3 regions of the Pseudomonas sp. MF08875 genome follow, and region 3 is predicted to be linked to each of the others. Evidence: riboswitches for the same ligand, from Rfam matches in the RefSeq annotation. Region 3 holds a riboswitch; each other region holds the start of a gene.

Region 1 (4,539 bases), on a different contig from region 3:
CAGGGCGGTGGACAGGTGAGCGTGCAGGGTGGACAGGGCGTCGGCATTCATCGGGCAGGTTCGGCAGGGGGAAAGGCCGGCATTCTAAACACAAAGCCACGGCGCTGCTGGATTCGCCCTGGCGCCATTGCTTCTTGGCAATGCCCCTGGCTCAGAAGCCGCCGCCGAGGGGGTATTCCACCGCGAGGCGGATCTGGTCGCTGTCCAGTTCGGCCTGGGCACGGTTGCCGCGATGCACATTGTGCCGCACGGAAAACGCCGCGCCCTTGGCCTTGCCGCTTTGCACCACATAGCGGGCTTCGAAGTCGCGCTCCCAGTGTTTGCCACCCTGGCCGTAGCCCAGGTAGGCGTAGCCGCCCGCAGGGTCGAGGTGGCTGGCGTCGATCTGGCTGCCACGAAGGTAGGCCGCGCTCAGGCTCAGCCCCGGCAAGCCGAAGGTTTGCAGGCCCAGGTCGTAGCGCGCCTGCCAGGATTGCTCGTTCGGCGCGTTGAAGTCCGAGAGCTGCACGGCGTTGCTGATGAAAATCGCCCCACGGGTGACGTAGTCGAATGGCGTGTCGCCGCGCACCTTCTGGTAGCCCAGGCTGAAGGTCTGCGGGCCGCTGGTGTAGCCGGACATCAGGCTCCACGTGGTGTTGTCGATACGTCCCGACAGCGCCCGGCCCTCGTCGGTGGTGCGGTACAGGTTGAGGTTCAGCGACAGTGAGCGGGTGGGGCTCAAGGCGTGGCTGAACGTGGCGCCCAGGTAATGCTGGTTCCAGGTATCGGCATAACGTGAGGTGTAGAGGCTGGCGCTCAGGCCCGGGGTGGCGCTGTAGACCACGCCCGCAAGGTCGAAGGCGTTGCCCTGGCGGCCATTGGAGTAATTGACCACAAAGCCGCGGTCGTGGCTCGAGGCATTGCGGTCGGTGCTTTCGGTGAAGTGCCCACCCAGCAGTTTCACCCCGGCCCATTCCTGGCTGGTGAGGAACAGCCCGGTGGCGGTTTCCGGCAGGAGGCGGCTGTCGGAGGAACTGAATACGGGGGTTTTCACCCGTTGTTCGCCCCAGGCCAGGGTGGTGGACGACACCCGCAACTTGAGCGCGGCGCCGCCACGGCTGAAGCTGTTTTTGGGGTGGCCGTCGTGGTCCAGCCCCAGCAGCCGCGCCTTGCCCGCGCGGCCGCCACCGCTGTCCAGTTGCAAGCCTTGGTAAGCGTGGGCATCGACGCCCACACCCACCGTGCCCTGGGTAAAGCCCGACTGCACGCTGCCCATCAGCCCGTAGGCCCATTCTTCGCCGTAGCCATTGCGCTCGCTGCGGGGTTTGTAGGCGTTGCGCGCGCCGTTGCTGCGGGCGCCGTGACGGTACTCGCGTTGGTCGTACACGCTGCGGTTGAGCAGGGTCCAGGTGCTGTCTTCGACAAAACCCTTGGCCTGTTCCTGGGCGGACCCGGCGTTGGCCAGGGTGCTGTGGCCGAGCAAGGCGACGGGCAGTGCCAGCGCAGTGATGTAACGCATCGGGGTGGTCTCCAGGAAGGGTTAAAGAGGCGTGGAAGCGCAGGATCTGCGCGCCATCGCTGGGGTCGGTCAACCAGCCCGCGCCCCGAAGCTTATTGGCCAGGGTTTGCAAGACCATGGGCAGGCTGATGGCGGTTTCGCCCAGGGCCGCGCCGGCGATCACCGCCAGCACCAACAGGCCATGGCCGAGTAACCGGGCGTGTCTCATTTAGGCAACTTGAAGTGCTCAACAGCGCTGGCCAGCTCCTCAATGGCGCCGAACATCCGCGTGCTGGCGTTCATGCCGTGGGCGTCGATGATGACGATGCGGTCGTGCTTGACTGCGTCCATGTGGCGGGTCACTGGGTCGCTCTTGAGGAATTCCAGTTTTTTGCGGTAGTCGTCGGCGGGGTAGCGGCGCCGGTCCATGCGCGCAATCACCAGGATACTGGGGTTGGCCTTGGCGATGGTTTCCCAGCCCACGGTGGGCCATTCCTCGTCGGATTCGATCACGTTGCGCATCCCCAGGGCGCTGAGCATGAAATCGGGGATGCCCTTGCGGCCCGCCACATAGGGGTCGATGCCAAGGTCGGCGCTGGAAAACCACACCACTGCGGAGACGTCCCGGGGGTGCTGCTGGCGCGCCTGGGCCACGGCGTTGGCCAGGCGATTCTTCAGGTCGCTGACCAGGCGCTGGCCGCGGTCCTCCACATCGAAGATCTGTGCAAGCTCGGTGATGCTCTTGTACAGGCTGTCCACGCTGAAGGCCTTGAGGCGCGTGCCATCGGCGCCCACCAGGTTGTCCTTGCCTTCGCAGTCGGAGGGCAGCAGGTAGGTAGAGATCTTCAGTTCATGGAACTGCTCGCGGGTGCCGACCGCGCCTTGGGGCCCAACCATCCACTCCAGGTCCACGGCCACCAGGGCGGGGCGCTTGCCGATCACCGCTTCAAAACTGGGTTCGTTGTCGGCCAGGCGTTCGACCTTGGCATCCTGGGCCTTGAACTGCGGCAGCACTTCGTTGAACCACAGCGAGGTGCCTACCAGTGTGTCGCCCAGGCCCAGGGCGTAGAGCATCTCGGTGCCGGATTGGCCGATGGTCACGGCCTTGGCCGGCGCCTCGCTGAACGTCAGGGGCACGCCGCAGTTGTTCAGGTGCAACGGGTATTCGGTGGCACTGGCGCACAGGCTCAGCGAGGTCAGGCCGAGGCCGGCGAACAGGGCGTTGAGGTGGGGCAGTGACATGAAATGCGATCTCCATTGGAACCGGTGCACGGGCAGGGCACGGCCTTGGAAAACACATCCCTCAAACGCTGCCGCCAGGGCAGGGTAAAGCTGAAAACGCATCGAAAACCGCGTGCGGATGTCCTTTCCGGACACCCCGCCGGTTAGTGTTTGCTACGGGCCGGCAGGTGTTCTGATTGGCGCTTCGCGGTCCGCCAGCGGCCTTCCCGGGAGGTTTTCCGGTGGCGTGCGTGGAGGCAGGGGGCTCGGCGCCTACAGTTGCGGGGGCAGTTCCGTTTCAGCGTGGCTTACGGCGCGCTGGGGGATTCCCTGTCAGTTCCTTGCGCCAACCGGCGGGCGGCATGTTAGTTCATCGATACGCATTCAACCAGCGGCGGGGCAAGTGTATGGCCGTGATTGCGCGGTGCATTGCGCTAGCTTGTCATGTTATAAGGTAACGGTTCAAGCTTTTCATCGACCGCTCTGGCGAGCGGGTTTCCTATCATCCCGTTGCGAATACTCCATGACCCATACCCCTTCACCCGCTGTTAGCCCCCCGATTTCACGTCTGCTGTCCATCGATGCCCTGCGTGGGCTGGTGATCCTGTTCATGCTGCTCGATCACGTGCGCGAAACCTTCCTGCTGCACCGCCAGGTCGGCGACCCGATGGACATCGCCAGCACCGAACCGAGTCTGTTTATCAGCCGTACCCTGGCCCATTTGTGCGCCCCGGTGTTTGTGCTGCTCACCGGGTTGTCGGCGTGGTTGTACGGCGAAAAATATGCCGGCAAGGCTGATGTCGCGGCGTTCCTGTTCAAGCGTGGGTTGTTCCTGGTCCTGCTGGAGCTGACCTTGGTGAATTTCGCCTGGACCTTCCAGTTCCCGCCCAGCGTGATCTACCTGCAAGTGATCTGGGCCATCGGCCTGAGCATGCTCGCGCTGTCGCTGCTGGTGTGGCTGCCACGGCCGGTGTTGGCATTGCTGGCGGTGGCGATCATCGCCGGGCACAACCTGCTGGACGGCGTGCATTTTCCCGTGGAGTCGGCCTTGCACGTGCCGTGGGCGATCCTCCACGACCGTGGCTGGCTGGCGTTTTCTGCGGATTTGCGCCTGCGTACCTCTTACCCGGTATTGCCGTGGATCGGCGTGATCGCCCTGGGCTACGTGCTGGGGCCGTGGTTCAGCCGCAGCACGCCGGTGGCGGGGCGCCAGCGGCGCTTGCTGGGCTGGGGTGTGGCGGCGTTGCTGGGGTTTGTGCTGGTGCGCCTGGCCAACGGTTATGGCGAAAAACCCTGGGCCGTGGGCGACACCGCGCTGCACACCCTGATGGGCTTTTTCAACATCACCAAGTACCCGCCGTCGCTGCTGTTCCTGACCTTGACCCTCGGGCTTGGGCTGCTGCTGTTGCTGGCCTTCGAGCGGGCCGGCCAGCGGCGGTGGCTGCTGCCGTTGACGGTATTGGGCTCGGCGCCGATGTTCTTCTACCTGCTGCACCTGTATGTGCTCAAAGCCTTGTATCTATTGGCGGTGGCGGCGTTCGGGCTGAACCAGGGCAGCTACTTTGGCTTCGACTCCATTGGCGCGGTGTGGCTGATGGCGATGGCCCTGGCGCTGGCGGTGTACCCGCCAGTGCGCTGGTTCTCAGCGCTCAAGGCCAGGCGCCGCGACCTCGCCTGGCTCAAATACCTGTAGCCCCTACGGCACGGCTCAGGCGTCGCGCAGCAGGTCGTTGGCGTTGAGCAGGCTGTAGGCGATCTGCGGGTTTTTTTCCAGGGCGCGGCGGATAGCGGCAGGGATGGTCTGGCGGGTTTTGCGGCACAGGCCTGGGGTGTCGTCGATC
Region 2 (4,539 bases), on a different contig from region 3:
GCGGTCGGCCTCTGGGAAGGCGTTGTCGGTCATTGGCTTATCGCGAGCAGGCTCGCTCCCACAGGAGTTTCACCGGCCTCTGTGGGAGCGAGCCTGCTCGCGATAGCGGTCTGGGGCATAAACAAAGCCGCCACCGCCCGCGGGTTGGACGGAAAGTAAAAGTGCACATAGGAGGCCGTCATCCGCCCGTCCCGGTACACCGCTTCGGCGCCGCGCCCGCCGTTGGGGCTCAGGCCCCGGGCGATGGGGGCCAGCGTGGTGGTGGTCAGCGAATGGTGATAGGTGTGGCCACGCAGGCTGCCTTCGGGCAGGTCCACCGTTTGCAGGGCCAGGGCCGCCAAGCGTTTTTGCATCACCGCAGCGCCCGGCAACAGGCCCAGCAGCGGTGCACTCACGCCTTCGACGTCCGTGAGGGAGTCGAGCAGATACAGCATGCCGCCGCACTCGGCCAACAACGGTTTGCCCGCGCGGTGGTGGGCGCGGATAGCCTCCAGCATCGGCGTGTTCTGCGCCAACGCGACGTGGTGCAACTCCGGGTAACCGCCGGGCAGGTAAAGGCTGTCGGCCTCGGGCAACCCGCTGTCATGAATAGGTGAGAAGAAGTGCAACTGGGCGCCCATCGCCCGCAGCAGGTCGAGGCTGGCGCCATAGGTGAAGGCGAACGCCTCGTCCCGCGCCACGGCGATGCGCACGCCGGCCAACAACGGCTCGGCAACCACCGGCTGGGGCGCGGCGAAGGCCACGGCGGGCGGCAGGGCCACTTCGCAACTGCTGGCCAGAGCCGTGGCGGCCGCGTCCAGGCGCAGGTCGAGGTCGTTCAGTTCACTGGCCTGCACCAGGCCTAGGTGGCGGCTGGGCAGCTCGATGCCCGTCTCGCGGGACAACGCGCCGTACCAGCGCAGGCCTTCGGTGAGGCTGCCTTCGAGCAGTTGCGCATGGCGCAGGGTGCCGACGCGGTTGGCCAGCACCCCGGCAAAGGGCAGGTCCGGTTGGTAGCGCGCCAGGCCCAGGGCCAGGGCGCCGAAGGTCTGGGCCATGGCGGTGCCGTCGATCACGCCCAGCACCGGCACGCCGAAGTGGCGCGCCAGGTCGGCACTGGAGGGCGTGCCGTCGAACAGGCCCATGACGCCTTCGATCAGGATCAGGTCGGCCTCCCCCGCCGCTTCCCACAACAGGCGACGGCTTTCCTGCTCGCCCACCATCCACATATCCAGTTGGTACACCGGCGCACCGCTGGCACGCTCCAGAATCATCGGGTCGAGAAAGTCCGGGCCGCATTTGAACACGCGCACCTGGCGCCCCTGGTTACGATGCAGGCGCGCCAGGGCGGCGGTGACCGTGGTTTTGCCCTGGCCGGACGCCGGCGCCGCAATCAGCACGGCCGGGCACTGGCGCACACTCACAATTCGATGCCTTTTTGCGCCTTGATGCCGGCCTGGAAGGCGTGCTTGAGCAGGCCCATTTCGGTGACGGTGTCGGCCAGCTCGATCATTTGCTCCTTGGCCCCACGGCCGGTGACCACCACGTGTTGCATCGGCGGGCGGGCCTGCAGGTCGCTGAGCACTTGGTCCAGGTCCAGGTAGCCGTGCTTGAGGGCGATGTTCAGTTCATCGAGCACCACCAGGCCAATGGCCGGGTCGCTGAGCAACTGGCGCGATACCGCCCACGCCGCTTGGGCGGCGGCGATGTCGCGCTGGCGGTCCTGGGTTTCCCAGGTGAAGCCTTCGCCCATCACGTGAAAGCGCACCTGCTCGGGGAAACGGCGGAAAAACAACTCCTCGCCCGTGCTGTTGCGGCCCTTGATGAACTGCACCACGCCGCACTGCATGCCGTGGCCCATGGCGCGGGCGAGCATGCCGAACGCCGAGCTGCTCTTGCCCTTGCCGTTGCCGCTGAGCACCAGCAGCAAGCCGCACTCGTTGGGCGAGTTGGCGATGCGTTCATCGATCACGGCTTTTTTGCGCAGCATGCGCGCCAGGTGGCGCTCGTCGCGTTCGGGGGAATCGGTCATGGGGCAGCTCTCCGTTGGGGCTGGATAACGGCGGGCAGGAATAAAGGACGGCAACAAGCCTGGCATCGCCCACCGTGATGCCGTTGGATGGATCAGGCCGGTCTCCGGGCTCATGAGTGGGTTGCCCCGGGCGGTGCGCCTTCCCATGCCCGGGTGGGCACAGTGGCAAAAAGCACAGCCTTGACTCATTTACCGTTGCGGGGGCAGCGCCGGGATCGTGACCGCGCGCTTGGCGCACGCACTCACCGGCTTCCCTGTTTCACCCTGTCGACCGCTGGCCACAGGGCACCTGAAACAAGCGGCGAAGGTTAGAGGGTTGGGGGTGGAGCGTCAATGAAACCCGGGGCCGCCAGGGTTGATTGACTGCGATGGGTCAATAAACGGGCGCCAATCTTGTGCCAGGCTGGAAGCGGCGATATCAAATAGCCATAACCCAAACACGATCGACTCAAGGGAGTGAACGATGCAAGGCATGATTATCAGCAACCCCAAGCTGGAATTTTTGCGACCGATGCTGGAGCGCTGGTTTGACTGCATCGATCGCTACAACCGGGTGCGCGGCGACAACAAGGCGCCGTACTGGTCAGACGAGCGGGCCAACCTGGGGCTGCTCTCGGCCGCAGCCTGGATGGCCGAAATGGTCACCCTGGAACATGCGCCCACCAAAAAGCAGTTGGAAAACGGTGAGCGCAATGCCCGCGCCGACCTGTACATCGCCAGCAAGGACGAATGGGCCTACGTGCAAGCCAGCCAGCGCTGGCCCCAGATCAACCACCTGAACCTGGAGCAGGCCCTGCTCGATATCACCAGCGCCGCCCGCCGCATCAGCTACCCCAGCGACCTGAAGCTGGGCTGCCTGTTCGTCGCCCCGCAAAAAACCCAGCACAGCGCCACCCCCGAAGAACTCCAGGACATGGTCGACGACCTGCAAAAGGAGTACAGCTGCGCCGTGGCCTGGTACTTCCCCTATGCCTACCGCAAGTTGCGCAACGAGGCGGGCAACTACCAACCCGGCATCGCCGTGCTGTTCAAAGAGGCTCGCGGATAAGGTTGAACCCCGCGCCGCGCCCACTGCCCTATGCTTACCGCCGCGTACTCATAGGGAAATGCCCATGTTCAAGCCTCGCTCCGCCTTTATCGTTGTGCTCGCCGCCGGGTTGGTTGCCTGCGGCGAGACGTCCACCTTGCAAGTTTCCGACGGCACCGGGCCGTCGCCGCGCCTGCCGGCGCCGAACAAAACCCTGATCCCCACCGTCAACGTCGCCCCGGCCATCGGCTGGCCGGCGGGCGGCAAACCCGTGGCGGCGGCCGGCACCCAGGTCGCCGCGTTCGCCGAAGGCCTGGAGCACCCGCGCTAGCTTTACGTGCTGCCCAACGGCGACGTGCTGGTGGCCGAAACCAACGCCCCGGCCAAACCCGAGGACAGCACCGGGTTGCGCGGCTGGATCAGCGAAAAAATCATGGCCCGCGCCGGCGCCACCGTGCCGAGCCCGAACCGCATCACCCTGCTGCGCGACGCCGACCACGATGGCGTCGCCGAAACCCGCACGGTGTTCCTGGACAACCTCAACTCGCCGTTCGGCATGGCCCTGGTGGGCAACGACCTCTACGTGGCCGACACCGATCGCCTGCTGCGCTTCCCCTACACCGCCGGCCAGACCCGCATCGAAGCGCCGGCCAGCAAGGTGGTGGATTTGCCCGGCGGGCCGCTCAACCACCACTGGACCAAAAACGTCATCGCCAGCCAAGACGGCAGCAAGCTGTACGTCACGGTGGGCTCCAACAGCAATGTCGGGGAAAACGGCCTGGAGAAAGAAGAAGGCCGCGCGGCGATCTGGGAAGTCGAGCGCGCCAGCGCTAAGGCGCGGATATTCGCCTCGGGCCTGCGCAACCCCAACGGCCTGGCCTGGGAGCCGGACAGCGGTGCGTTGTGGACGGCGGTCAACGAGCGGGACGAAATCGGCAGCGACCTGGTGCCGGACTACATCACCTCGGTGCGCGACGGCGGCTTCTACGGCTGGCCCTTCAGCTACTACGGCCAGCATGTAGACGAGCGCGTCACCCCGCAAAACCCGGACCTGGTGGCCAAGGCCATCGCCCCGGATTATGCGGTGGGGCCGCACACCGCGTCCCTGGGCCTGGCCTTCGCCACGGGCAGCCAATTGCCGGCGCCCTTCACCCACGGCGCTTTTATCGGCCAGCACGGCTCGTGGAACCGCAAACCCCACAGTGGCTACAAAGTGATCTTCGTGCCCTTCAACGCGGGCAAGCCCAGCGGGCCGCCGGTGGATTTACTGACGGGGTTCCTCGACACCGAGGAAAACGCCATGGGCCGCCCGGTGGGCGTGGCGCTCGACCGGCAAGGCGCAGTGCTGGTGGCCGATGATGTAGGCAACAAGGTGTGGCGGGTAACCGCAGCGCGCTAACGCTTGCGGCACAAGGTCAAACCATCGCCCACCGGCAACAGCGACAGATCGACACGCGGGTCATCCTTCAAGGCCAGGTTCAGGGCCTGGATGGCCAGGGTG
Region 3 (4,539 bases):
CCCAAAAAGCGCAGTTACAAGCTTAAAGCTTGCAGCTTGTGGCGCCCTTCCTACGGCCGATAGAGGTGCGCATGCCCCGCCCGGTACAGGGACGATTCGCCAAAGCTGTCGCTGGCCAGCACCCGGCCCACCAGGATCAGCGCCGTACGCCGAAAACCCTTGGCCTGGACCTTGCCCACGATGTCGTCGAGGGTGCCGAGCACCCAGTCCTGATCCGGCCAACTGGCACGGTGCACCACGGCGATGGGGCAGTCGGCGCCGTAGTGGGGCAGCAGCTGCGCGACGATTTTTTCCAGATGGTTGACTCCCAGGTGCACAGCCATGGTGGTGCCATGGGCGGCAAGGCTGGCGAAGGTTTCACCGGGCGGCATCGCGGTTTTGTCGGCGTAGCGGGTCAGGATCACGCTTTGCGCCACATCCGGCAGGGTCAGTTCCACCCCCAGCAACGCGGCGCAAGCGGCGGTGGCGGTGACGCCGGGGATGATTTCAAAGGGGATGGCCAATTCCCGCAGGCAGCGGATCTGCTCGCCGATGGCGCCATACAGGCTCGGGTCGCCGGAGTGCACGCGGGCCACGTCCTGGCCTTTGCCGTGGGCGCTCTTGATGTGCTCGATGATCTGTTCCAAGTGCAGTTCGGCGCTATTGATGACCTGTTCGGCGTTATGGCCTTCGAGCACCGCAGCGGGCACCAGGGAGCCGGCGTAGATAATCAGTGGGCAACGGCGGATCAGGCGCTGGCCCTTGACGGTGATGAGTTCCGGGTCGCCGGGGCCGGCACCGATAAAGTAGACCGTCATGGCGGTGTCCTAGGCAAAAGAGGGGGGGCGAGCAGGCTTGCAGATGAAGATTGCTCATGATCGGGGCGGCGATTATCGGCGCTTTTGCGTGGCCCGCGCCAATGCAAAGGTGGCCTGGGCGTATTTCTGCCGACGAATCACCAGGCTGGAGGGCTCTTGCGCCAGGCGCTCGGCCAGGGCCAGGGCGGCGCTTTCGGCGATGCCGTAGCACCCGGTGCGCTCGAAAGCGATCTGAGATTGATGGCTCAGTTGATCTTGATAGGTGGCCAGTTCCACGCTACTGAAGCAGGTCAACGGCAAGCCCAATTGCGCCGCCAGTTCCAGCAGACCCGGTTCGTGGCGCTTGAGGTCGATGCTGGCCAGGGCTTGCACCGCGTCCAGGTCGATGCGGTGGGCTTGCAGGGCCTGGTCGAGCAACGCGCGCAGCGTGCTGGCGGGGCAGCCCCGCTGACAGCCCAGGCCGATCACCAGGATCGGCGCCGGGCTGGGGCGGTTCACGCCGGGTATGAGGCGCCACCCTTGCGGCGGAACAACCACGCGCTAATCAGGCCCAGGGCCAGCCAGAACGCGGCATTGGTCAGTTGCGAGGCGATCTTGAACTGCGCTTCGAGGGCTTCGGGGGCCAGCATCGAATGCACTTCTGGCTGCGGCGCGCCGATCACGTGTGGCACGGCCAGGATCGCCGCGCCGAGGATCTTCAGCGCCCAGTGCCTGCCGAACACCACCAGGGCGATGCCCGCGGCAGTGGACGCGGCGGTGCCGACCCACCACATCTGCCGTTGCGCCAGGTCGGCGGCAGCGGTGCCCGGCAATTCCGGTGGCAGGCCCAGGGTCGGCGCCAGGCAGAAGGTCGCATAACCGGCCAGGCCCCAGAACAAGCCTTGCACGGTGCTGTTGGGCGCGCGCAGGGTGTAGAGCCCGGCCAGCATCAGGGCGAAACCGACTGCCACCACCAGGTTGCCGCCGGTGGTGGACAGCACGCGCTGCCAGCCGTCTTCGGGCTCCCAGGCCTCGGCGTCGTGGCTGTGGGCGGCGCCGCCACTGTCGGCGTGTTCATGGGCCTGGGCCGCCGGGGCGCTTTCATAGGTTTCGGCCTGGAGGATCAACGGCGCGACCCAGAAGCTTTGCAGCAGGGTCAGCAGCAGGGCGGCCAGCAGGCCGGTGAAACCTGCGGTTTGGGCGATGCGCTTAATCATGGCGGCAGGTCTCAATGGCACGGGAACGCGGCGCTGTGGCGGGTATCGTGGGCGGTGTTGTGCACCGCTTCGATGTGGGAGAACCCGGCGAAATACACCAGGCACGCGCCCAAAATCGACGCGCCGATGGCGGCAGTGAGGCGTTGGCTCAAGGTGGCGGTGCTGCTGGCGGTGCCGGTATGGCGAGTGCTGCTGATGATCGACATGGCGCTTCCCTTTGTGGTGTCAGGGCGGATCGAGCGCATGCAAACCCCTGCGAGGCGGGCCCGCAGGGCTTCAGACAGCGCCCGCCCACCGCGGGTTTGTTGGGTGAAAGTGGCCGTGGGGGCGCACTGTCGTGTCACTGGCCGGTCTCCGGGCTCGCGAGGGGCCGGGCTTGCGCCGTGGCCTGCTGGAATCGCCTTCCCATGCCGGTTGGCACAGTGGCTGTGATTCCTCTCTCGCTTACCGTTGCGGGGGCAGCACCGGATTCATCAAGGGCTTGAGTAAAGCACATGATCCACCGGTTTCCCGTTTCACCCTGTCAAGGGCACCTGTAACAAGGTGCGTAGGAGAGCATGGGCGAGGGCGGGGCGTCAAATGCCCGAGGCGCCCGGCATTGACCCGCCCCTACGCACTGCGTAGCCTTGCGCGTTCGAGGTTCTTCGGCCCGTGCCGAAGCTAAGAAGGGAACGCGGTCAATGCCGCGGCTGCCCCCGCAACTGTGAACGGTGCTGTTCGCTGCCACGCCACTGCTGATGCCTTCGGGCCAAGCGGGAAGGCGCAGCGAATGCCAGTCCAAGGACTGGCCCACCGTCAGCCAGGAGACCTGCCTCGTCACTGATTCTCACATTCAACCGGGCGGGGTGATCCGGTGGCGAAATCTGCCTTGGCGCCCCCCGCGCCCGGCCAGCCGTCCCGTATGCCCGCCCCCTTTGCCAAAGGGCATCCGATGAAAACACTGGCCAAACTCCCCGTCACCATCGTCACCGGGTTCCTCGGTTCGGGCAAAACCACCTTGCTGCGCCACATGCTCGACAACGCCCAGGGCCGGCGTATCGCGGTGATCGTCAATGAGTTCGGCGAGCTGGGCATCGACGGCGAAATCCTCAAGCAGTGCGCCATCGGCTGCACCGAAGAAGAAGCCAACGGCCGCGTCTATGAACTGGCCAACGGCTGCCTGTGCTGCACGGTGCAGGAAGAGTTCTTCCCGGTGATGCGCGAACTGGTGGCGCGCCGCGCCGATCTGGACCACATCCTCATCGAAACCTCCGGCCTGGCCCTGCCCAAACCGTTGGTGCAAGCCTTCCAGTGGCCGGAAATCCGCAGCGCCTGCACCGTCGATGCGGTGATTACCGTGGTTGACAGCCCGGCCGTGGCCGCCGGCACCTTTGCCGCTTTCCCCGACCAGGTGGACGCCCAGCGCAAACTCGACCCCAACCTGGACCACGAGTCGCCGTTGCACGAGTTGTTCGCCGACCAATTGGCCAGCGCCGACCTGGTGATCCTCAATAAAACCGACCTGATCGCCCCGCAAGACCTGGAGCGCGTGCGCCAGGAAGTGGCCGAAGAACTGCCGCCGGCGGTGAAGATCATCGAAGCCAGCAGCGGTCGCGTGCCCCTGGACGTGCTGATCGGCCTGGGCGCCGGTTCCGAAGAGCACATCGACGGGCGCCACAGCCACCACGACCACCATCACGGCGATGGCGGCGAAGATGACCACGATCACGACGCGTTCGACTCCATTTCCATCGAGCTGCCCCAGGCCGACGAAAGCTTGCTGCTGGCCGCCCTTAACGAGTTGGTGGTCAAGCACGGCATCTTGCGGGTCAAGGGTTTTGCCGCCATCCCGGGCAAGCCGATGCGTTTGCTGATCCAGGGCGTGGGCAGCCGTTTCGACAAGCACTTCGACCGCGCCTGGCGCAGCGACGAGCCGCGCACCACCCACCTGGTGTTGATCGGCCAAGACCTGGATGCCGCCCAACTCGAAGCGCAACTGCGCGCCGCTCTCGGCGCCTGACCCATGCACCTGCTCAGGACCCAACCCGGTGGTTTCGTCGCCGATGACAACATCGCCGACCTGGGGCAAACCCCCGCCGAACTGGTGGTCCTGTGCAGCGGCGATTCCAGCTTGGCACTGCTGGCCGAAGCCGCCCGGCAACTGCCCGAGGATTACCCCAGCCTGCGCCTGGCCAACCCGATGCAGGTGCAGAACCACGCCTCGGTGGACCTCTACGTCGAGCAGGTGCTGCAACACGCCAAGGTCATCCTGATATCCCTGCACGGCGGCATCGGCTATTGGCGCTACGGCATCGAACGCCTGGTGCAACTGGCCGAGCGCGGCGTGCAACTGATTCTGGTGCCGGGGGACGACCGCCCCGACCCGGAGCTGAGCGACCTGAGCACCGTGGCCGCGCCCGAGCGCGATCGCCTGTGGCAGTTTTTGCGCCAGGGCGGTTTGGGCAATGCCCTGGATTTCTACCGCTGCCTGGCCAGTGGCTGGCTGGGCCGCGACTATTCGTGGGGCGAGCCCCAGGTGCTGCCGCGCAGCGCCATCTACCACCCTC

The links. Region 3 has a riboswitch for cobalamin ahead of AC19YT_RS03345 (CbtB domain-containing protein). Riboswitches for the same ligand answer to the same signal wherever they lie in the genome.
Region 1: another riboswitch for cobalamin. It lies ahead of AC19YT_RS06725 (ABC transporter substrate-binding protein); the one in region 3 lies ahead of AC19YT_RS03345 (CbtB domain-containing protein).
Region 2: another riboswitch for cobalamin. It lies ahead of cobO (cob(I)yrinic acid a,c-diamide adenosyltransferase); the one in region 3 lies ahead of AC19YT_RS03345 (CbtB domain-containing protein).

What each region holds. Positions count from the first base shown of each region.
Region 1 covers NZ_JCBCUW010000008.1:99,734-104,272, reverse strand. Annotated here, with positions in the region: gene AC19YT_RS06740 (class I SAM-dependent methyltransferase) at 1-51, opposite strand, end outside; gene AC19YT_RS06735 (OprD family porin) at 152-1,498, opposite strand; gene AC19YT_RS06730 (hypothetical protein) at 1,530-1,691, shown strand; gene AC19YT_RS06725 (ABC transporter substrate-binding protein) at 1,703-2,719, opposite strand; cobalamin riboswitch at 2,865-3,068, opposite strand; gene AC19YT_RS06720 (acetyltransferase domain-containing protein) at 3,222-4,391, shown strand; gene AC19YT_RS06715 (hypothetical protein) at 4,407-4,539, opposite strand, start outside.
Region 2 covers NZ_JCBCUW010000013.1:97,035-101,573, reverse strand. Annotated here, with positions in the region: gene bluB (5,6-dimethylbenzimidazole synthase) at 1-33, opposite strand, end outside; gene AC19YT_RS10075 (cobyrinic acid a,c-diamide synthase CobB) at 30-1,406, opposite strand; gene cobO (cob(I)yrinic acid a,c-diamide adenosyltransferase) at 1,400-2,011, opposite strand; cobalamin riboswitch at 2,090-2,319, opposite strand; gene AC19YT_RS10065 (hypothetical protein) at 2,475-3,059, shown strand; partial or broken gene AC19YT_RS10060 (PQQ-dependent sugar dehydrogenase) at 3,124-4,437, shown strand; gene AC19YT_RS10055 (class I SAM-dependent methyltransferase) at 4,434-4,539, opposite strand, start outside.
Region 3 covers NZ_JCBCUW010000004.1:41,995-46,533, forward strand. Annotated here, with positions in the region: gene cobM (precorrin-4 C(11)-methyltransferase) at 51-797, opposite strand; gene AC19YT_RS03335 (cobalamin biosynthesis protein) at 870-1,295, opposite strand; gene AC19YT_RS03340 (CbtA family protein) at 1,292-1,993, opposite strand; gene AC19YT_RS03345 (CbtB domain-containing protein) at 2,005-2,199, opposite strand; cobalamin riboswitch at 2,322-2,545, opposite strand; cobalamin riboswitch at 2,614-2,823, shown strand; gene cobW (cobalamin biosynthesis protein CobW) at 2,925-3,992, shown strand; gene cobN (cobaltochelatase subunit CobN) at 3,996-4,539, shown strand, end outside.